Regions from separate parts of the Peribacillus sp. FSL R5-0717 genome, predicted to be linked through region 3. Evidence: riboswitches for the same ligand, from Rfam matches in the RefSeq annotation. Region 3 holds a riboswitch; each other region holds the start of a gene.

Region 1 (6,094 bases), 1.8 Mb from region 3:
AATCTGCCATTAAAAACAAAAAAAGAGACCATAAATGCACATTATCGAATTAACGATAACGCATTCATGGTCTCTCCTGTTCTCCGGCCGAGTTATTAACTTGATTTCATTATAGCATACTCCAGCTCATTTGAGAAAGAATTCATGTTGTTTTTTATTTAAACGCCATAGCGGCATGTACGGCTTTTTTCCAGCCTTCATATAATTTTTCACTTTCTTGCTCTTCCATGGATGGTTCAAAGGTTTTGTCCACCGCCCATTGCCGGGAGATTTCTTCTTGATCCTTCCAATACCCGACAGCAAGGCCGGCTAGGTATGCAGCACCTAATGCTGTAGTTTCGTTTATGGTCGGCCTCTCGACGGGCACACGTAATAAGTCGCTCTGGAATTGCATCAAGAAGTCATTCTTGACTGCCCCGCCATCCACTCTTAATGTTTGCAGCTCGATTCCTGAATCCGCCTCCATTGCATCAAGGACATCCTTCGTTTGATACGCAAGTGATTCAAGTGTGGCGCGAATGAAATGTTCTTTTGATGTTCCGCGTGTCAAACCAAAAACGGCTCCCCGCACTTCGCTGTCCCAATATGGAGTTCCAAGTCCTACGAAAGCTGGTACCACATATACTCCATCCGTACTTTCCACCCGTTTTGCATAGTCCTCGCTGTCCTTGGCATCATGCAGCATCCGCAGGCCATCGCGGAGCCATTGGATGGCGGAGCCAGCTACGAATATACTGCCTTCCAGTGCATATTCGACCTTCCCATTCAAGCCCCAAGCAAGGGTCGTCAATAGTCCGTGTTCGGAGCTGACAGCCTTGGTTCCTGTATTCATGAGCATGAAACAGCCTGTTCCATACGTATTTTTAGCCATTCCTTCCTTAAAGCAGGCTTGGCCGAATAATGCTGCCTGCTGATCACCGGCTGCCCCGGCGATCGGAATCGATTGGCCGAAGAAATGATATTCGATCGTACGTGCATATTCCTCAGAGGAAGGCCTCACTTCCGGCAGCATCGACTTTGGTACAGTCAATATCTCAAGCAGTTCTTCATCCCATTTCAGTTCATGGATATTGTACATCAATGTCCGGGATGCATTGGAATAGTCCGTTACATGAGCCTTGCCTCCTGATAGCTTCCAGATCAGCCAAGTATCGATGGTACCGAATAACAGCTTGCCTTCATCCGCCTTTTGCCGCGCCCCTTCCACATTATCGAGGATCCATTTCACTTTCGTTCCGGAAAAATAGGCATCTATCAACAATCCCGTTTTATCCCGGAATAAATCATTAAGTCCCTTTTCCTTCAACTCATCACAGATTCCACTTGTTTGCCTGGACTGCCATACAATCGCATTATAGACAGGCGTACCTGTTTCCTTATCCCAAACGACTGCCGTTTCACGCTGGTTGGTAATCCCGATACCGGCAATTTGCTCTGGCTTTACACTGGATTCAGATAGTACACCGGCGATCACCGCCAGGATCGACCCCCAAATCTCATTGGCGTTATGTTCGACCCAGCCTGGTTTAGGGAAATGCTGTGTGAATTCCTTTTGGGAGGAATGGACGATTTCCCCCTTTTCATTAAATAAAATCGCCCTCGAACTTGTTGTTCCTTGATCTAATGATAAAATGTATTTTTCCATTGTGTATGTCCCTCCTTTTAATTAACTAGCGATATTTCTGCTATCCAATTCATGTGACTGTTTTTTACCAAAAGCATAGGCTACTATCAATAGTACCAGGCTTGCACCCATAACAGACCAAAATCCTGCCGTTATTTCCCCCATAAAAAATGCTTTATAACAAACGGCACCAAGTGAACCCCCTACAATCGGTCCAACGACCGGAATCCATGAATAGCCCCAGTTGGAATTTCCTTTACCAGGTATAGGCAGCAAAAAGTGAGCGATGCGCGGCCCCAGGTCGCGGGCCGGGTTAATGGCGTATCCTGTCGTTCCCCCAAGTGACATCCCGATCACGACAATCAATAACCCGACTGCGAATGGGTTTAGACCCTCTGTAAAATTATTGGCCCCTATAAATAATAGACCAAGAATAAGGATGAAAGTTCCAATCATCTCACTTAATAGATTTGAAAATGTGTGCGGGATTGCAGGTGAAGTCGCGAATACACCAAGCTTCGCCCCTGGATCATCCGTAGCTTTCCAGTGTGGCAAATAGTGCAGGAATACTAGAGTTGCGCCGAGTATCGCGCCAATCATCTGGGCAACGATGTAACCGGGCACATCACTCCATGGAAATTCTCCAATAATGGCAAAACCTACTGTGACCGCCGGGTTTAAATGCGCCCCGCTTATGGAACCCACTGCAAAAACACCCATGGTAACCGCCAATCCCCACGCAATCGTGATAACGATCCAGCCGGCATCTTTTGCATAGGAACCCTTTAAGGATGAACCTGCCCCAATACCTGCTCCGAATAAAACTAAAATCATCGTGCCTAACACTTCTCCCCAAAATGGAGTCATGATAAAACCCTCCCCTGATAATTTTTTAAACCTTGCCAACAAATAAAAGGAGATCCACAGCAGAACTATATTCATAAAGGAATTATGAATAGATCTGTTGTGAATCTCCTAGTCTCCGTCACATATATTAACTTGTACTGTAAAATATACTAGGTTATGAAAACGCTGTCAATATTTTATGAAAAATTAATCTATTATACTGTAATTTTTTTCAATTTTTCCCTATTAGACGATATCCCATAATTCAGTTTTTGAAGTGGTGATTGACGAGGCGCCGGCATCAAGGGCATTCAGGACTTCATCCGAAGTACGTATGAGGCCGCCTGCAAAAATCGGTGTTTGCAATCGTTCCTTCACTTCTTTTATCATCCATGGCATGGCGCCCGGCAATACTTCGATATAATCCGGCTTGGTTTTCTGCACCAGCTTATAACTTTTCTCAAGCGCATGTGAGTCTATTAAAAAGATTCGCTGGATGGCAATGACCCCCTTTTGCTTCGCCTTCAATATAACGCTTGATTTAGTCGAAATCAGCCCATAGGGGTTATATTCCTGACAAATGAATTCTGTCGCGTACTCATCACTTCTTATGCCATGGATCAAATCGACATGATAAATCATTTTCTTATTATGCTGCTTGGCCATCATACTTACATTTTTCAATTGTGAGATATGCAAATCAAGAAACACACCTATTTCATAGGAACTTTCTAGAAATCTTTCAAAATCCTTCATACTTGCTGAAGCAGGCAAAATCTTCTGATCCATCATTATCCTCCTCATTACCAGAAAAACTCAAAACTTCAAGTCATTTAGTATATTTTAAAGAACTTGATTTATCAAACACATTTTTTCATGAACCATGTAACCTTAACACTATCATACCTTTCACACCCTTTATAGATTGCGGCAAAGGATATATGTAAAATATCCCCTTGAATCATAAAGAGAGTTTCATTTTCAATGCACCTTCGACGAGTTCATACGATTTAATTGTGCCAATGGGAATTTTTCTCACGATGCTCCAAGCATTAACATTCATTTTGATCGCTCTTTTTTCATATTCAAAAAATGGCGGTCTGTTAAATATCCTTTGGTTGATGAAATTCCTGTCAATGGGTTCCATTTCGACTAATTCAAATGAAATCGTTCTTTTTTCCACATGAATCGGTTTTAATGTAATCCGGAAAGCCACGTTTTTCTTAAACATCATTTTTTTCACTTCCATCGTTCCGGAAAGCACAATATGACTTGGCGTAATTTCGACTTTAATCTCCTGACCAGATGATTTCATTTTTATGATTCTCTCTATCATGGCTTCAGTTACCGTAATCGGTATGCCATTTTTGAATGGACTCATCCTTGCATTCCCTCCCCACTCAAAGCATATGCCGGATTCCCTGATGCCGTTAACATTCCAGCCCGGATTAATAAACGGTATATTCAAAATATTCCAGCTCCACCCCTTGACCTTCATAAAAACTACCTGTATAGTCATAGTTAATTTAATAGACAACTCTTATCCAGAGAGGTGGAGGGACTGGCCCTTTGATGCCTCAGCAACAGACTGATCTTGTACTGTGCTAATTCCAGAAGTGTAAAAACTTGAAGATAAGAAGAGTATATAGCTTTGTTGCCAACACCTCTTCTTATTTTTAAGAAGAGGTTTTTTATTTTTAAAAGGAAAGAAGGAATCAACATGTCAATCACATTAACGAAAGCACCATTCAGGGCGGACCACGTCGGAAGTTTATTAAGACCGGAACGTTTACATATTGCCAGGAAGGACTTTAAGGAAGGTACCATTTCAGCTGAGCGGCTTCGTGAAATTGAAACTGAAGAAATCAATCGGATCGTCGATAAACAAATCGAAGTTGGTTTAGAGGCCGTTACGGACGGTGAATTCAGACGAACATGGTGGCACTTTGACTTCCTCGAACATTTAAATGGCATCGAGGGATATGTAACTGAAAAAGGCCTCACATTCGATGGTGTCGAAACAGAGAGATATAATGTTCGCAATACCGGGAAGGTTTCATTCAACCCTGAACATCCCTTCATTCGTGATTTCATTGAATTGAACAAAATCGTGAACGGACGTGCCGTTGCCAAGCAAACAATCCCCAGTCCGAATCAATTATTTGCTGCAGGCATTCATAATGAAGACGTCTACCCTGATATTGAAGACTATGCAAATGATATCATCAACGCCTATCAGCATGCTTTGAAAGCCTTTTATGAAGCAGGTGTGCGTTATCTTCAATTGGATGATGTATATATTGCCAGACTTTCAGCTCCGGATTTCCAGTTCAAAGATGGAAAATATACGAGGGAACAATTAATTGATCTTGCACTTCGAGTCATTAATGGCGCATTGGAAGGCAAACCAGAAGACCTTATCGTCACTACCCATCTATGTCGCGGAAACTACCAGTCGACATGGGCGTTTGAAGGAAGCTATGCCCGTATCGCCCCAACTTTATTGGCAAAAGAAAAAGTGGATGGATTCTTCTTGGAATATGATGATCAACGCTCAGGGGATTTCAAACCATTGGAATACATTCCAAATGGCGGTGCACGGGTCGTACTGGGTGTCGTCACTTCAAAAAATGGAGAAATCGAGGACAAGGAAGCTGTTAAGGCACGCATTAAAGAAGCATCGCAATTCGTTCCGCTCGAACAATTATGCTTAAGCCCTCAATGCGGCTTCGCCTCTACACATCACGGCACCAAGCTAACCGAGGCACAGCAATGGGAAAAGCTGAAATTCGTCGTTGATGTTGCGAAAGAAGTATGGGAATGATTATTTTACGGAGACTTTAAAACTTATTTACAGGATTCGAACAACCTAATCGGCTTCAATATAAGCGTGCCGATTAGGTTTATACTTAAAACCCTAAAACTGAAAGCAAACAAAAAAGAACGGCCATCTGGACGTTCCCTTTTTACTTGCAGCTATCATCATCCTCCATTTTCTTCACGAATATATCATCCGTCACCCTATCTTCCAGCTTGTTCCTCAAGGCCAATTCAGCAGCCTTCCCATCACTAGGCGATCCGTCCGAGAAATACATCGGAAACAGGGAGAAAAACATAATATAAAAAGAAAAATAGATAAATTGATACCAGATTACCGAGCTGTCCAGGATATTCTGATACACTAAGCTATATATGATCAGCATGCTGATTAAATTAAAGATAGCCCCCCCTAAATAGATCAGGGTATTCGTCAATCGATTATCATGTTTCAAACCCTTGAACTCGCAAGTCCCATTCCAAAAATAATATTTCCTCACCTCTATGTTCCGAAAGGCGAAAAGCTTATTACCACACCCGATCAAGATTTTCTTTTCTGATCCCCCAAAGATCGTAACAAAGAAAATATGCCCGCTCAAATGTATCAGTGTAACGATCGGCATGATCAAAAAAAAGGAAAATAGAAATTTAATGATATCAGAGAGACCAAACATATTTAACTAACCCCCTCCTTACCAGCGATTTTCTTACCAGGATGCTACTCTGATACCCTGCCCACACTGGTTATAACTAGTAAATTTTCACAGTGGTAATATGTTGCTTTCCACAAATGATAAGAGGATAATT
Region 2 (6,094 bases), 3.5 Mb from region 3:
GGAAAGGGAGAAAGAAGGTGGAACCGATGCTTGAAAATCTTAAACAAAAATTCCCGAACGCTCTTACCAATAAAAAGGATACTGATGATATTTCTAATTATGTTTGGTTCGAAGACTTCAGAAGTATACTTGGTATTCCCCGTTCAGAAATCACAGCAGAAGAAATCCGTTTATTGGAACTGCTTTTTGTTCCTTCCATAAACCCAAATAACCTCAATGCACATCCAGGCTCATCATGGAAAAATTTTTTAGCCGAACCGAATGCACCATTGCCTTTAACGAGCTGGGAGAATGTTCGATTCCTTCATTTCAAGTTGACTCATGCTGATTTTTCCAACTCCGATTTTGAAGGGGCCTTCCTCGCTTTCGTTCCATCTGACGCAGCTATTATTTGGGAAAATGAAACGGCAGGCGTCTTAATTGAACCGGACAAGGATGAACCATTATCAAATAAAGAACTGATCGCCATTACTTCCACACTTGAAAGTGACTTTTATGTAAAGACCCGTATGTTCACCGGGCGATTTCACCCTGTAGATCAAGACCTTCGCCATCACTGGACTCAGGAGAAAAAGTGTTTTGAAGTGGCACAGGTGCATCTCCCGGATATAAAAGTGACTGATTTGGCAGACATCATCCCATACTCATTAATAAATGATCCATCCTTTAAGAATGCAAATTGGTTTATCAATGAAATTCTTGGCAAGACCAAGCAGGATACTGAACTTATCAAAACGGTTAAAACGTATATCGAATGTAACTCCAATGCCACATATGCCGCCAAACAGCTTTATATACATCGGAACAGCTTACAATACCGAATCGATAGATTCTCTGAAAAAACTGGTCTCGATATTAGAAACTTCCGTCATGCCCTTACTGCATACTTGATACTTTTACTCAATGATTAATTTCCAATGTAAACACATTTTTGTGCAATATGCCCATACTTTTTTCAAAACCCATAGCTTAGACTATAGCTAATTGGTACAAGTAATCTAAGAGTTTAAAAGGGGGATTTTTCATGGCAGAGTTAGTGTTAGATCATATATTCAAGATTTATGATAAAAAGGTGACGGCTGTTAAAGACTTCAACCTTCGTGTTGCCGATAAGGAATTCATCGTTTTTGTGGGACCTTCAGGTTGCGGGAAATCAACGACATTAAGGATGATTGCCGGACTGGAAGACATCTCCCAAGGGGATTTATACATAGACGGCAAGCGAGTCAATGATGTCCCCCCTAAAGATCGCGATATTGCGATGGTTTTCCAGAACTATGCCTTATATCCTCATATGTCTGTATTTGACAATATGGCATTCGGATTAAAGCTCAGGAAAACGCCAAAAGCTGAAATCAGGCAAAGAGTAAATGAAGCGGCAAGGATTCTCGGACTTGAAGAGCTGCTAAACAGGAAACCTAAAGCGCTTTCAGGTGGTCAGCGCCAGCGTGTTGCACTTGGCCGTGCAATTGTAAGGGACGCAAAAGTTTTCTTGATGGATGAGCCATTATCCAATCTCGATGCAAAACTGCGGGTTCAAATGCGCGCGGAAATAGCTAAACTGCATAAACGGCTCGACACCACAACGATATATGTCACACATGACCAAACAGAGGCAATGACCATGGCGACACGTCTTGTTGTAATGAAAGATGGTATCATCCAACAGGTCGGTGCTCCAAAGGATGTTTATGAGAAACCAATAAACGTGTTTGTCGGCGGCTTTATCGGATCGCCTGCCATGAACTTCTTTTCCGGAACATTAAAAGAAGGCACAATCAAAATAGGCGAACAAACCCTTGAAATACCTGAATTTAAGATGAAAATGCTACGTGATCAAGGATATGTCGGAAAAGAAGTAATCCTTGGAATCCGTCCGGAAGATTTCCATAATGAAGGAGCTTATTTCACGGAGTCCTCTAACACTACATTCACGACCCAAATTGATGTAGCCGAACTCATGGGCGCGGAGATCATGCTCTACTCCACTTTAGAGGGGCAGGACTTCGTTGCAAGGGTCGATGCCAATAACATTATCCAGGCAGGCGAAAAGATCGAACTTGCCCTCGACATGAATAAAGCGCACTTTTTTGATAAAGGGACCGAACATCGCATTTTAGTTGAAGAAGATGAACAGATGCAGGAAAGCATGAAGTTATCTGCCAATTAAACATGAAAAGACCCATTCATTATGGGTCTTTTTACGTTTATTAAAATAAAGGGCGATTCATTCCTGGACCAATACCACTTCATCATGTCCGCATTCAGGGCATTTCATGAGATGGGGGCATTGCCCTTTTTGAAGGGATTGAGGGTATCCGTCGTTTTCTTTAAGTATGTCGATATCCATATAAGCACTGTAATCATCAGCATAATCCATGAATTTCCCTTTATCCTCAAGTTCGCTGCCGCATTCCGGGCAATCCACATGAATTTTTCTTAGACCGTTGCAAAGCGGGCATATAGACATTGTTTTTCCTCCTGTTCCAGATACTTATGATTTCAGTATTTGTCGATTCCAGTATTTTAACACATGGAAACACCCTCCCTAATGCTAGAGGGAGGGTGTTTCCATCCAATTATTTATTAACCATGTTAGCAGGATCGACCCATGCTTTGAATTCATCTTCCGTCAGGAACTCCAGTTTCAATGCCGCTTCTTTTAACGTGGAGTTGTCCTTGAAGGCAGTTTTGGCGATCTTGGCTGCTTTTTCATAACCGATATGCGGGTTCAATGCTGTTACCAGCATAAGGGAACGCTCTACATTTTCTTTGATCTTATCTTCATTTGCAGTGATGCCAACCGCACAATTATCGTTGAAGGAATGAATGCCTTCCGTCAATAATTTGACCGTTTGCAGGAAGTTATAGATGATGACTGGTTTGAATACATTCAATTCAAAGTTACCTTGGCTTGCTGCAAAGCCAATTGTAGCATCGTTACCCACGATTTGTGTCGCAATCATGGTAAGCGCTTCACTTTGGGTCGGATTGACTTTACCTGGCATGATGGAGCTGCCTGGCTCGTTTTCCGGAATGGCAATTTCTCCGATTCCGCTTCTCGGTCCACTTGCAAGCCATCTGACATCGTTCGCAATTTTCATTAAATCTGCCGCCAATGCTTTCAAAGCACCGTGTGCGTAGACGATTTCGTTATGGCTAGTCAATGCATGGAATTTATTATCAGATGTGACAAAAGGATATCCTGTATCCGCTGCAATTTGTTTGGCAGAAAGTCCCGGGAATTCTTTCTTTGTATTGATTCCGGTTCCTACAGCCGTTCCGCCTAGAGCAAGGTTCAATAGTTTTTGGCTGCTTTCCTCAATCATCGCCAAGTCTTTATCGAGCATCGCTTTCCAACCGGAAATTTCTTGTCCTAATGTTAAGGGTGTAGCATCTTGAAGATGTGTCCGGCCGATTTTCACGACATCCCAAAATTCTTTTTCTTTTGTATCGAATGTATCACGAAGTGCTTTGATGGCAGGAACCAATTTTTCTGCGACTTCCATAAAGGCTGCAATATGCATGGCAGTCGGGAAAGTATCATTTGAGCTTTGTGCCTTGTTAACATCATCATTCGGGTGAAGGATTTCCGATTCACCATTTTCTTTTAACCATTCATTCCCTTTGTTAGCGACCACTTCATTCACATTCATATTACTTTGCGTACCGCTTCCCGTTTGCCAAACTACAAGCGGGAAATGTTCATCAAGCGTACCTTCAAGGATTTCGCCGCAAATCTTGACGATGGCGTTCTTTTTAACTTCGGAAAGATCGCCAAGATCATAGTTCACCTTTGCAGCAGCTTGTTTAACGTATGCAAATGCACGAACCAATTCAATCGGCATTTTTTCGTTACCGATTTTGAAATTGTTACGGCTTCTCTCAGTTTGTGCTCCCCAATATTTATCAGCAGGAACTTTCACTTCACCCATCGTATCACGTTCGATTCTGTATTCCATGTGTTCTCCTCCTAAGTTTGCACTATTCATTGAAAAATTTTTGCATATGAAATGAATAATGTCGGATTATTCTTTCTCTCCATACATTGTACAAACTTTATTATTTTAAAGCAAAAATATCCCGCTGACCCTTTCCATATTTCTGAAAAATCCTAGGCCATTCATATTTAGATGAAAATTTGGATATTCTTTTTTGACACATAAAGTGTAGGCACCGCTAGGCTTCAATTGACCTGGCCATGAACACCAACACATCATCACCCCCAAAATGTCCTTGACAGTGTTTTGTATATATAGTAAATTCAAAAGAAATTGAATAATCTAAACTCTTATCGAGAGAGGTAGAGGGAATGGCCCGATGACACCTCAGCAACCTTCATTTGTTTCAAACCAATGAAAAGGTGCTAATTCCACAAGTTTATGAACTTGGAAGATAAGAAGAATGACTCGTCCCTACTTAATCAAAGTCTTCTTCTTAAAGAAGACTTTTTTTTATTTTATTTAACTCAAAGGAGCAGTGAAAACCATGTATAAACCTGAAACATATCTTGCTCAATTAGGAAATCGCAGTGAAACGGCGACAGGAACAGTCAATCCGCCGGTATACTTTTCAACAGCTTTTCGCCACGAAGGAATCGGTCAATCGACGGGATTCGACTATACAAGGACAGGTAACCCTACCCGCCAGCTATTGGAGCGATCCATCGCCGATCTGGAAAAAGGAGACCAAGGCTATGCCTGCAGTTCAGGAATGGCCGCCATCTCCACTATACTCGCCCTTTTTAAATCCGGGGATGCGTGGATTGTCAGTGAAGATCTTTATGGCGGTACATATCGGCTGTTAGAACAAGGTTTTAAAAAATGGGGATTGCAGTGTGACTATGTAAACACTTGTTGTTTGGAGGATATCGAAAAAGCCATCACTCCTCACACGAAAGCCATCTTCATCGAAACTCCCACTAACCCTCTTATGCAGCAAACGGATATTAGCGCCGTTGCCGCATTGGCTAAACGATATAATTTATTGCTAATCGTTGATAACACTTTTTACACGCCTCTTATTCAACAACCCATCTTGCTTGGAGCTGATATTGTGATCCACAGTGCAACCAAGTATCTCGGTGGTCATAATGATGTGCTCGCCGGACTGATCGTTGCTAGCGGCGCTGAATTATGTGATGCACTTGCCTTCCATCATAATGGCACTGGAGCTGTCTTGAGCCCATTTGATTCTTGGCTGTTGATGCGCGGAATGAAAACCCTGGCATTGCGGATGGAGCGGCATGAAAAGAATGCCAAGATACTTGTAGATTACTTATCGGAGCATGATTGTGTTACGGACGTATTGTATCCAGGCCGAGGCGGCATGATTTCTTTCCGCATCATTGATGAAGCGGCGGTCAACCCATTTTTACAATCGCTCTCATTAATTTCCTTTGCAGAAAGCCTGGGAGGGGTTGAAAGCTTCATCACCTATCCTGCCACACAAACACATGCCGATATACCGCTTGAGGTCAGAACGGCAAACGGTGTTTGTAATCGACTGCTCCGCTTCTCCGTTGGCATCGAGGATAGCGACGATTTGATTGGTGACTTGCAGCAAGCATTCGCACATGTAAAAAGGGAGGCACTACGATGACAGATCATGATTTTAGCTTTGAAACAAAATTACTTCATAATCAACATAAATTCGATCCGGCAACGGGCGGTGTGAGCGTCCCCATCCAGCATGCATCGACTTTCCATCAATCCGATGTCGATCAATTCGGCAAATATGACTACAGCAGAAGCGGGAACCCAACCCGCGAGGCACTTGAAGACATCATTGCCGAACTTGAGGAAGGCACTCACGGCTTTGCCTTTTCATCAGGTATGGCTGCCATTTCAACAGCCTTCCTGCTATTGTCTGCCGGGGATCATATCGTCATTTCCGAAGATGTGTATGGCGGAACGTTCAGGATGGTCACAAGCGTTTTGAACCGTTTCAATATTGAGCATACCTTCGTTGACATGACGGACCTTGAAAGTGTCAAAGCGGCGGTTCAGCCAAATACCAGGGCCATATACATTGAAACGCCTTCAAATCCTTTACTTAAAGTGACCGATATTCAAGCTATATGTGATATCGCAAA
Region 3 (6,094 bases):
TTAGTACAGTATCTGGAAATGTATATTGGCCTAGCACGAATTTCTCCCAGGTACATTCGTCGGGAGAAGTTTGTAAAAGCCACTGCGAAAACTGAGGTTCACGCAATTCATTTTCCTCATATACGTGCAAGAATTGAACTTCAATGCAAATGGATGGATGGATATAAAAAAATTGTGCGTCTTCATCTGATGCATTTTGCTTGATCAATTGATGCAATATACTTTTATCTCGAGCACTCAGTCCATTTTTGACACTCCCGATTTTCGTTACGGCACCTTCTTTGAAAACTGCGAGGGACACGTAGCCATTTTCTTTGTGCAATGCTGTGATGAAACAAGAAACGGTCTTCCAATTTTTCACCTTAATCCAAGATGTAGTACGTCTTCCTTCTTGCCAAGCACCCCGAATTTCCTTGGCGACAATCCCTTCGCCATCTAACAAGGTGACCTTATTCAAGGCAATATCTAAAACGTCAAAACTCTCTATTAATTGTATCAAAGCCTTATCGTTGGGATCAGGAGGCATAGGAAGACCGAGTTTTCCCCCCATATTCAACATCAATTCCCTTCGTTCCACCATTGGTTTAGCTGCTACGTCTTTTCCGCTGATGCGAAGCAGGTCAAACGCTATAAATCGACATGGGGAAAAACGGGCATTTTCTGAAATTAAGGATTGTTTCCCAAGGCGTCCTCGCCACTGTATTTGAAAAAAGTCCGCTTTCGCCTGATTCGTAAGCCAGACCAATTCTCCATCTAACTGAAGCGGGAGATACTCTTCCAGGTCCAGGTCTTTGATGAAAGCGATGATTTCTGGGAATTGAGGTGATAATTCCTTTTCATTCCGACTCGAAATGCTTATGGTATCGGAGTCTATCGTTAAAATAGCCCTAAAGCCGTCATATTTGACTTCATAACGCCAATCCTTGGAGTTGGGGGCTTCAGGGTAATAGGTAGGCAGCATCGGTTTCATTTTTGTATTTACCTCCGCAAATAATTGATAACATTATTTTGCCAAAAAAACGAAGTGTTAGAGTTGGCAATTGTTTTTTCGGTTTTTTTTGAACAAAGGGGAATAATAAAATTGTTCTTCTCATCAAAAATAAGTTATGAGGTGACGAATATGCATACGATGTGGAAGGGGAGCATATCATTCGGTTTGGTGAACATTCCGATCAAACTTCATGCTGCAACGGAGGATAAGGATATATCTTTAAGGACGTTGCATAAGGAATGTCATACACCGATTAAATACGAAAAGGTTTGTCCAGTATGCGAGAAAGAAGTGGGGAAGGATGATATAGTCCGCGCTTTTGAGTATACAAAGGGAAAGTTTGTTGTATTGGAAGACAATGAACTAGAACAACTGAAAAAACAAAACGAAGAAAAAGCCGTGGAAATCGTGGATTTCGTTAAAATTGAAGAAATAGATCCCATTTATTTTAACCGGAGTTATTACATGTCCCCAAATGACGGGGGGATAAAAGCCTATTCCCTTTTGAGGCAGGCCCTCAAGGAATCGAATAAGGTGGGGTTGGCAAAAATCATCATTCGCTCCAAAGAACAAATGGCGGTAATCCGAGTCGTTGATAATACCTTGGTTATGGAAACGATTCATTATCCGGATGAAGTCCGCTCCACAGCGGATGTTCCGAATATCCCTGCCAATGATACCATTGTAAAAAAAGAAATCGATACTGCCGTATTATTGATAGATCAATTAACGACTACTTTCGATCCGACAAAGTACACCGATGACTATCGAACCGCGTTACTAGAATTGATTGAATCGAAGAAAACGGGACAGACGACGATTACAGCGAAAACAAAAGAACCAGTTTCCAACAATGTAACTGATTTAATGGAGGCATTACAAGCATCCATAGACCGTACAAAACATGATGAACCGGAAAAGAAAAAGACGACCCGGAAGAAAGCGGCACCGAAAAAAAAGAAACAAGCGTAAACAGGAAGCTGAGCGGAAGACGGATGATGTCGCTCGGCTTTCTGCTTGTTTTTGCAAGGAATCAGGCTTCTAATAAGATGAAAAGGTCTTGATAAAGAGGGGAGGAAAGTACAAATAGGTGAGTCGATCACGATGCGAGAAAGTGAATGGAATTACAGGGAATTAGTGGATATTAACGAAAGCAAAAAAAATTCGCTCCCTAAAGAGCGACAATGAGGAATTCAATCGTGAAAATCAACATATAGGCGAACGGTTGTAGTTTTCGACTATATATTGTGTTCATATTCTACCATATTTAATTCTGAAATAGCAACTAAATTACTGAAACTAACCTATGAATTTTTCTGGAAATCAATGATATTTAGCCCATTAACGCCGCATATGGCTTTTTCATTTCATATACATATAAAAAGGTACTGAATAAAATGGATTTTTAGTATAATTTATACATATAGAACGATATAAATTTAATATGAATGGAAGATGCAAAATGGAAAATGGAAAAATCGAATCACTACATGCGGGGAAGCCGAAACATGAAATTTTTTCGAATATCGATATCTTTTCAGCCATGGATAAACAAGCACAGGATAATTTGAAAGTGACTAAAGCTGGCATAATCGGTGATGGTGTCGGTAATGTAAAGTTCCATGGAGGTCCTGATCGGGCTTTGTGCTTTTACCCATTTGAGCATTATTCATTATGGAATGAAAAATTCTCTAAAAAGCTGGATATCCCTGCATTCGGTGAAAATTTAACTATAGCGGGGATGAAGGAAGAAACAACGTATATCGGCGATATTTATCAAATAGGCGATGTGATTGTTCAAATTAACCAAGGGAGGATACCTTGTTCGACCATTTCCCTCTTCAATCAAGAACCTAAGTTTTTGGAACACGTACTGAAAACGAGTTACACTGGTTATTTTGCAAGAGTACTTCAAGAAGGAACGATAAATAAACAAAACGAGATTGAGCTGATAGACCGTCTACAAGAAAAAATTTCTGTCCATTACGCAGCAGAGGTCATCCTTCATAAACGGGATGGGCTTGAAGGTGCTAAGGCTTTACTTACACTAGACTCGTTAGCGGAAGACTGGAAACAAAGGATCTTGAAGAGGGTTCAAGCAGCAAAGGATTGAATGATTTTTGCAAAAGTGAAAAAAATGTCGATCAGGTATTGAAATTGACAGACTATTAATGTAAATTAAATATAATCAAATTTTGAAATCTTATGAAAATTATATAAATGGATCTTATCGAGAGAGGTGGAGGGACTGGCCCGAAGAAACCTCAGCAACCAGCTTACGCAAAGGTGCTAAATCCAGCAAGCAGAGCTTGATAGATGAGGAGAATGTTTCAAAAACCTTCTTCTTTGAGAAGGTTTTTTTTCCTTTTCTCTCATACTCATAGAATACGACAAAAACAGGATTGTTTTTGAGAGAGGGTGTAATGATGAATTTTCGTAAAGAATTAAAAGAAAGAATGCTGGTTGGGGAAGGGGCAATGGGGACCTTGCTTTACTCTAATGGCATTGATCAATGTTATGAGGAATTAAACTGCACGAACCCAGATCAAATAGAGTCCATCCATCGAGCCTATCTGGAAGCTGGTGCAGATATCCTTCAATCGAATACATACGGAGCCAATTTCAATAAATTGAAGCGGTATGGACTTGAAGATGAAGTGAGCAGAATCAATCGCCAGGGAGTCATTCTTGCTAAAAAAGCGGCAAAAGGTAAGGCATACGTCTTCGGCACCATAGGGGCACAGCGGAGTATCAGGAAATCGGATTTAAGCATGGAAGAGATAAAACGGGGTTTTCGTGAACAGCTATACAGTCTGTTGATGGAAAATCCTGATGGGATTCTCCTGGAAACATTTTATGACCTGGAAGAACTGGAAACCGTCCTGCAAATCGTTAAAAATGAAACCGGACTGCCGATTATCGCAAATGTCTCGATGCATGAACTGGGTAATCTTCAAAATGGAATCCATTTAAATGAAGCCTTTCAAAAACTCGAGCAATTGGGTGCCGATGTGGTTGGTGTGAATTGCCGCCTTGGACCACATCATATGATTCGGGCCTTGGAAGAAGTGAGTTTGCCAAAGCAAGCATCGATTGCCATTTACCCTAACGCCAGCCTGCCTGATTATGTCGATGGGAGGCTCGTTTATAAAGCTGTCCCGGAATATTTTGGTTCTAGTGCCCTGGAACTTCGTGAGCAAGGCGCCGCGATCATAGGAGGGTGCTGTGGAACGACTCCACTGCATATTCAAGCTGTAAAGCATGCAATTGGAAGTTTGGCTCCCGTGAAAGAGAAATTTACGAAATCCCGTGAAATAGAAGTAATTGAGGTGAACGATAGGGAATTGGAACTTCCCCTTTACGAAAAGGCCAAAACGGAACGGACGATTCTTGTTGAGCTTGATCCACCGAAAAAGCTAGGGATAGAGAGTTTCATGACAGGTGCTGAGGTTTTGAAAAAAGCAGGGGTCGATTCCATTACATTAGCGGATAATTCACTTGCCTCACCAAGGATATCGAATGATGCACTGGCTAATTTACTGAAGAACCAATTGAATATTAATCCGATGGTGCATATAACATGCCGTGATCGAAATTTGATTGGCCTGCAGTCACATTTAATGGGTCTGCAGACGGTCGGGCTGAACGAAATATTGATCATCACCGGAGACCCTTCAAAAATTGGGGACTTTCCGGGTGCCACTTCGGTTTATGATTTATCTTCCTTTGACCTGATAAGCATGGTCAAACAATTTAATGAAGGTCTTTCCTATTCCGGTCAAAGTTTGGGTCAACGGGCAAATTTTAAAATTGCGGCAGCTTTTAATCCCAATGTGAAATATCTGGATAAAGCCGTACTGAGAATGGAAAAGAAGATTGCCTGTGGTGCTCAATCCTTTTTGACACAGCCAATTTATTCCGTGGAGCAAATCGAAGAAGTATATGAAGCGACAAAACATCTAAAAACCCCGATTTTCATCGGTATAATGCCCTTAACAAGCACCCGGAACGCCGAATTCATCCATAATGAGATCCCAGGCATCAAATTGCCTGATAATGTTAGAAGGGCCATGGCTCTAGCGGGGGATGACCCTGTAAAGTCAAGGATTGAAGGGGTGAATATCGCGCGGGAACTGGTAGACGCAGCAAGGGAAAAATTCAAGGGCATATATTTAATCACTCCATTCCTTCGCTATGAAATGACGGCGGAACTTACGAAATATATTAGAAAAGTCGATAGTAAACAGACATCAGAGGTGGCAGTACATGAATAAAAAAGCGATTCAAGATCAGTTAAATTCTAAGATTCTCCTACTTGATGGGGCGATGGGAACGATGCTTCAAGCGGAGAATTTGACAGCAGACGATTTTGGCGGGGAACAATTCGAGGGCTGCAATGAATATTTATCACTGACGCAACCGGAAATCATCCAATCCATTCATGAAAAATATTTAGCAGCGGGCGCAGATATCATAGAAACAAATACCTTTGGAGCGACCAGCATCGTCCTTGAGGAATACCAAATAAGCACGATTGCCTACAAGCTAAATAAAATTTCAGCTGAGCTTGCCGTTAAAGCTTGTGAAAAGTATTCCAATGATGAATGGCCAAGATATGTAGCTGGCTCGATGGGCCCCACTACAAAAACGCTTTCCGTAACGGGCGGAACGACTTTTGATGTTTTAACAGATTCTTATGAAGAGCAGGCACTGGGTCTCTTGGATGGCGGGGTAGACTTGCTGTTGGTGGAAACCTGTCAGGATATGCTTAATGTCAAGGCTGCCTTTTCTGGAATCAAAGCAGCATTCGCTAAAACGGGAAAAGATGTGCCTGTCATCATATCAGGAACAATCGAACCGATGGGCACGACACTTGCCGGCCAGTCCATAGAAGCTTTTTATTTATCGGTTGAACATATGAAGCCCGTAGCTGTCGGCCTTAATTGTGCAACAGGGCCGGAATTCATGATAGACCATATCAGGACACTTGCAGATATATCAAATAGCGCCATCAGCTGTTATCCGAATGCCGGGCTCCCTGATGAAGAAGGCCACTATCATGAATCACCTACATCCCTGGCAGAGAAAATGAAGCAATTTGCC

What was found. A riboswitch is a leader RNA that binds a small molecule or an ion and turns the genes downstream of it on or off. The one in region 3 is predicted to bind S-adenosylmethionine.
Region 1: it holds a riboswitch for S-adenosylmethionine, as region 3 does, so the genes downstream of both, NYE65_RS09955 (5-methyltetrahydropteroyltriglutamate--homocysteine S-methyltransferase) here and NYE65_RS00895 (bifunctional homocysteine S-methyltransferase/methylenetetrahydrofolate reductase) in region 3, are expected to answer to the same signal.
Region 2: it holds a riboswitch for S-adenosylmethionine, as region 3 does, so the genes downstream of both, NYE65_RS18020 (methionine biosynthesis PLP-dependent protein) here and NYE65_RS00895 (bifunctional homocysteine S-methyltransferase/methylenetetrahydrofolate reductase) in region 3, are expected to answer to the same signal.

The regions. Positions count from the first base shown of each region.
Region 1 covers NZ_JBBOOF010000001.1:2,033,246-2,039,339, forward strand. The annotation lists gene glpK (glycerol kinase GlpK) at 155-1,645, opposite strand; gene NYE65_RS09940 (MIP/aquaporin family protein) at 1,667-2,491, opposite strand; gene NYE65_RS09945 (glycerol-3-phosphate responsive antiterminator) at 2,717-3,259, opposite strand; gene NYE65_RS09950 (hypothetical protein) at 3,432-3,851, opposite strand; SAM riboswitch class I at 4,008-4,109, shown strand; gene NYE65_RS09955 (5-methyltetrahydropteroyltriglutamate--homocysteine S-methyltransferase) at 4,191-5,294, shown strand; gene NYE65_RS09960 (membrane protein) at 5,437-5,961, opposite strand.
Region 2 covers NZ_JBBOOF010000001.1:3,738,598-3,744,691, reverse strand. The annotation lists gene NYE65_RS18040 (PucR family transcriptional regulator) at 27-911, shown strand; gene NYE65_RS18035 (ABC transporter ATP-binding protein) at 1,025-2,170, shown strand; gene NYE65_RS18030 (hypothetical protein) at 2,228-2,470, opposite strand; gene fumC (class II fumarate hydratase) at 2,580-3,962, opposite strand; SAM riboswitch class I at 4,289-4,402, shown strand; gene NYE65_RS18020 (methionine biosynthesis PLP-dependent protein) at 4,489-5,601, shown strand; gene metC (cystathionine beta-lyase) at 5,598-6,094, shown strand, end outside.
Region 3 covers NZ_JBBOOF010000001.1:191,433-197,526, reverse strand. The annotation lists gene ligD (DNA ligase D) at 1-970, opposite strand, end outside; gene ku (non-homologous end joining protein Ku) at 1,121-1,963, shown strand; gene NYE65_RS00900 (MOSC domain-containing protein) at 2,454-3,104, shown strand; SAM riboswitch class I at 3,216-3,314, shown strand; gene NYE65_RS00895 (bifunctional homocysteine S-methyltransferase/methylenetetrahydrofolate reductase) at 3,418-5,265, shown strand; gene metH (methionine synthase) at 5,258-6,094, shown strand, end outside.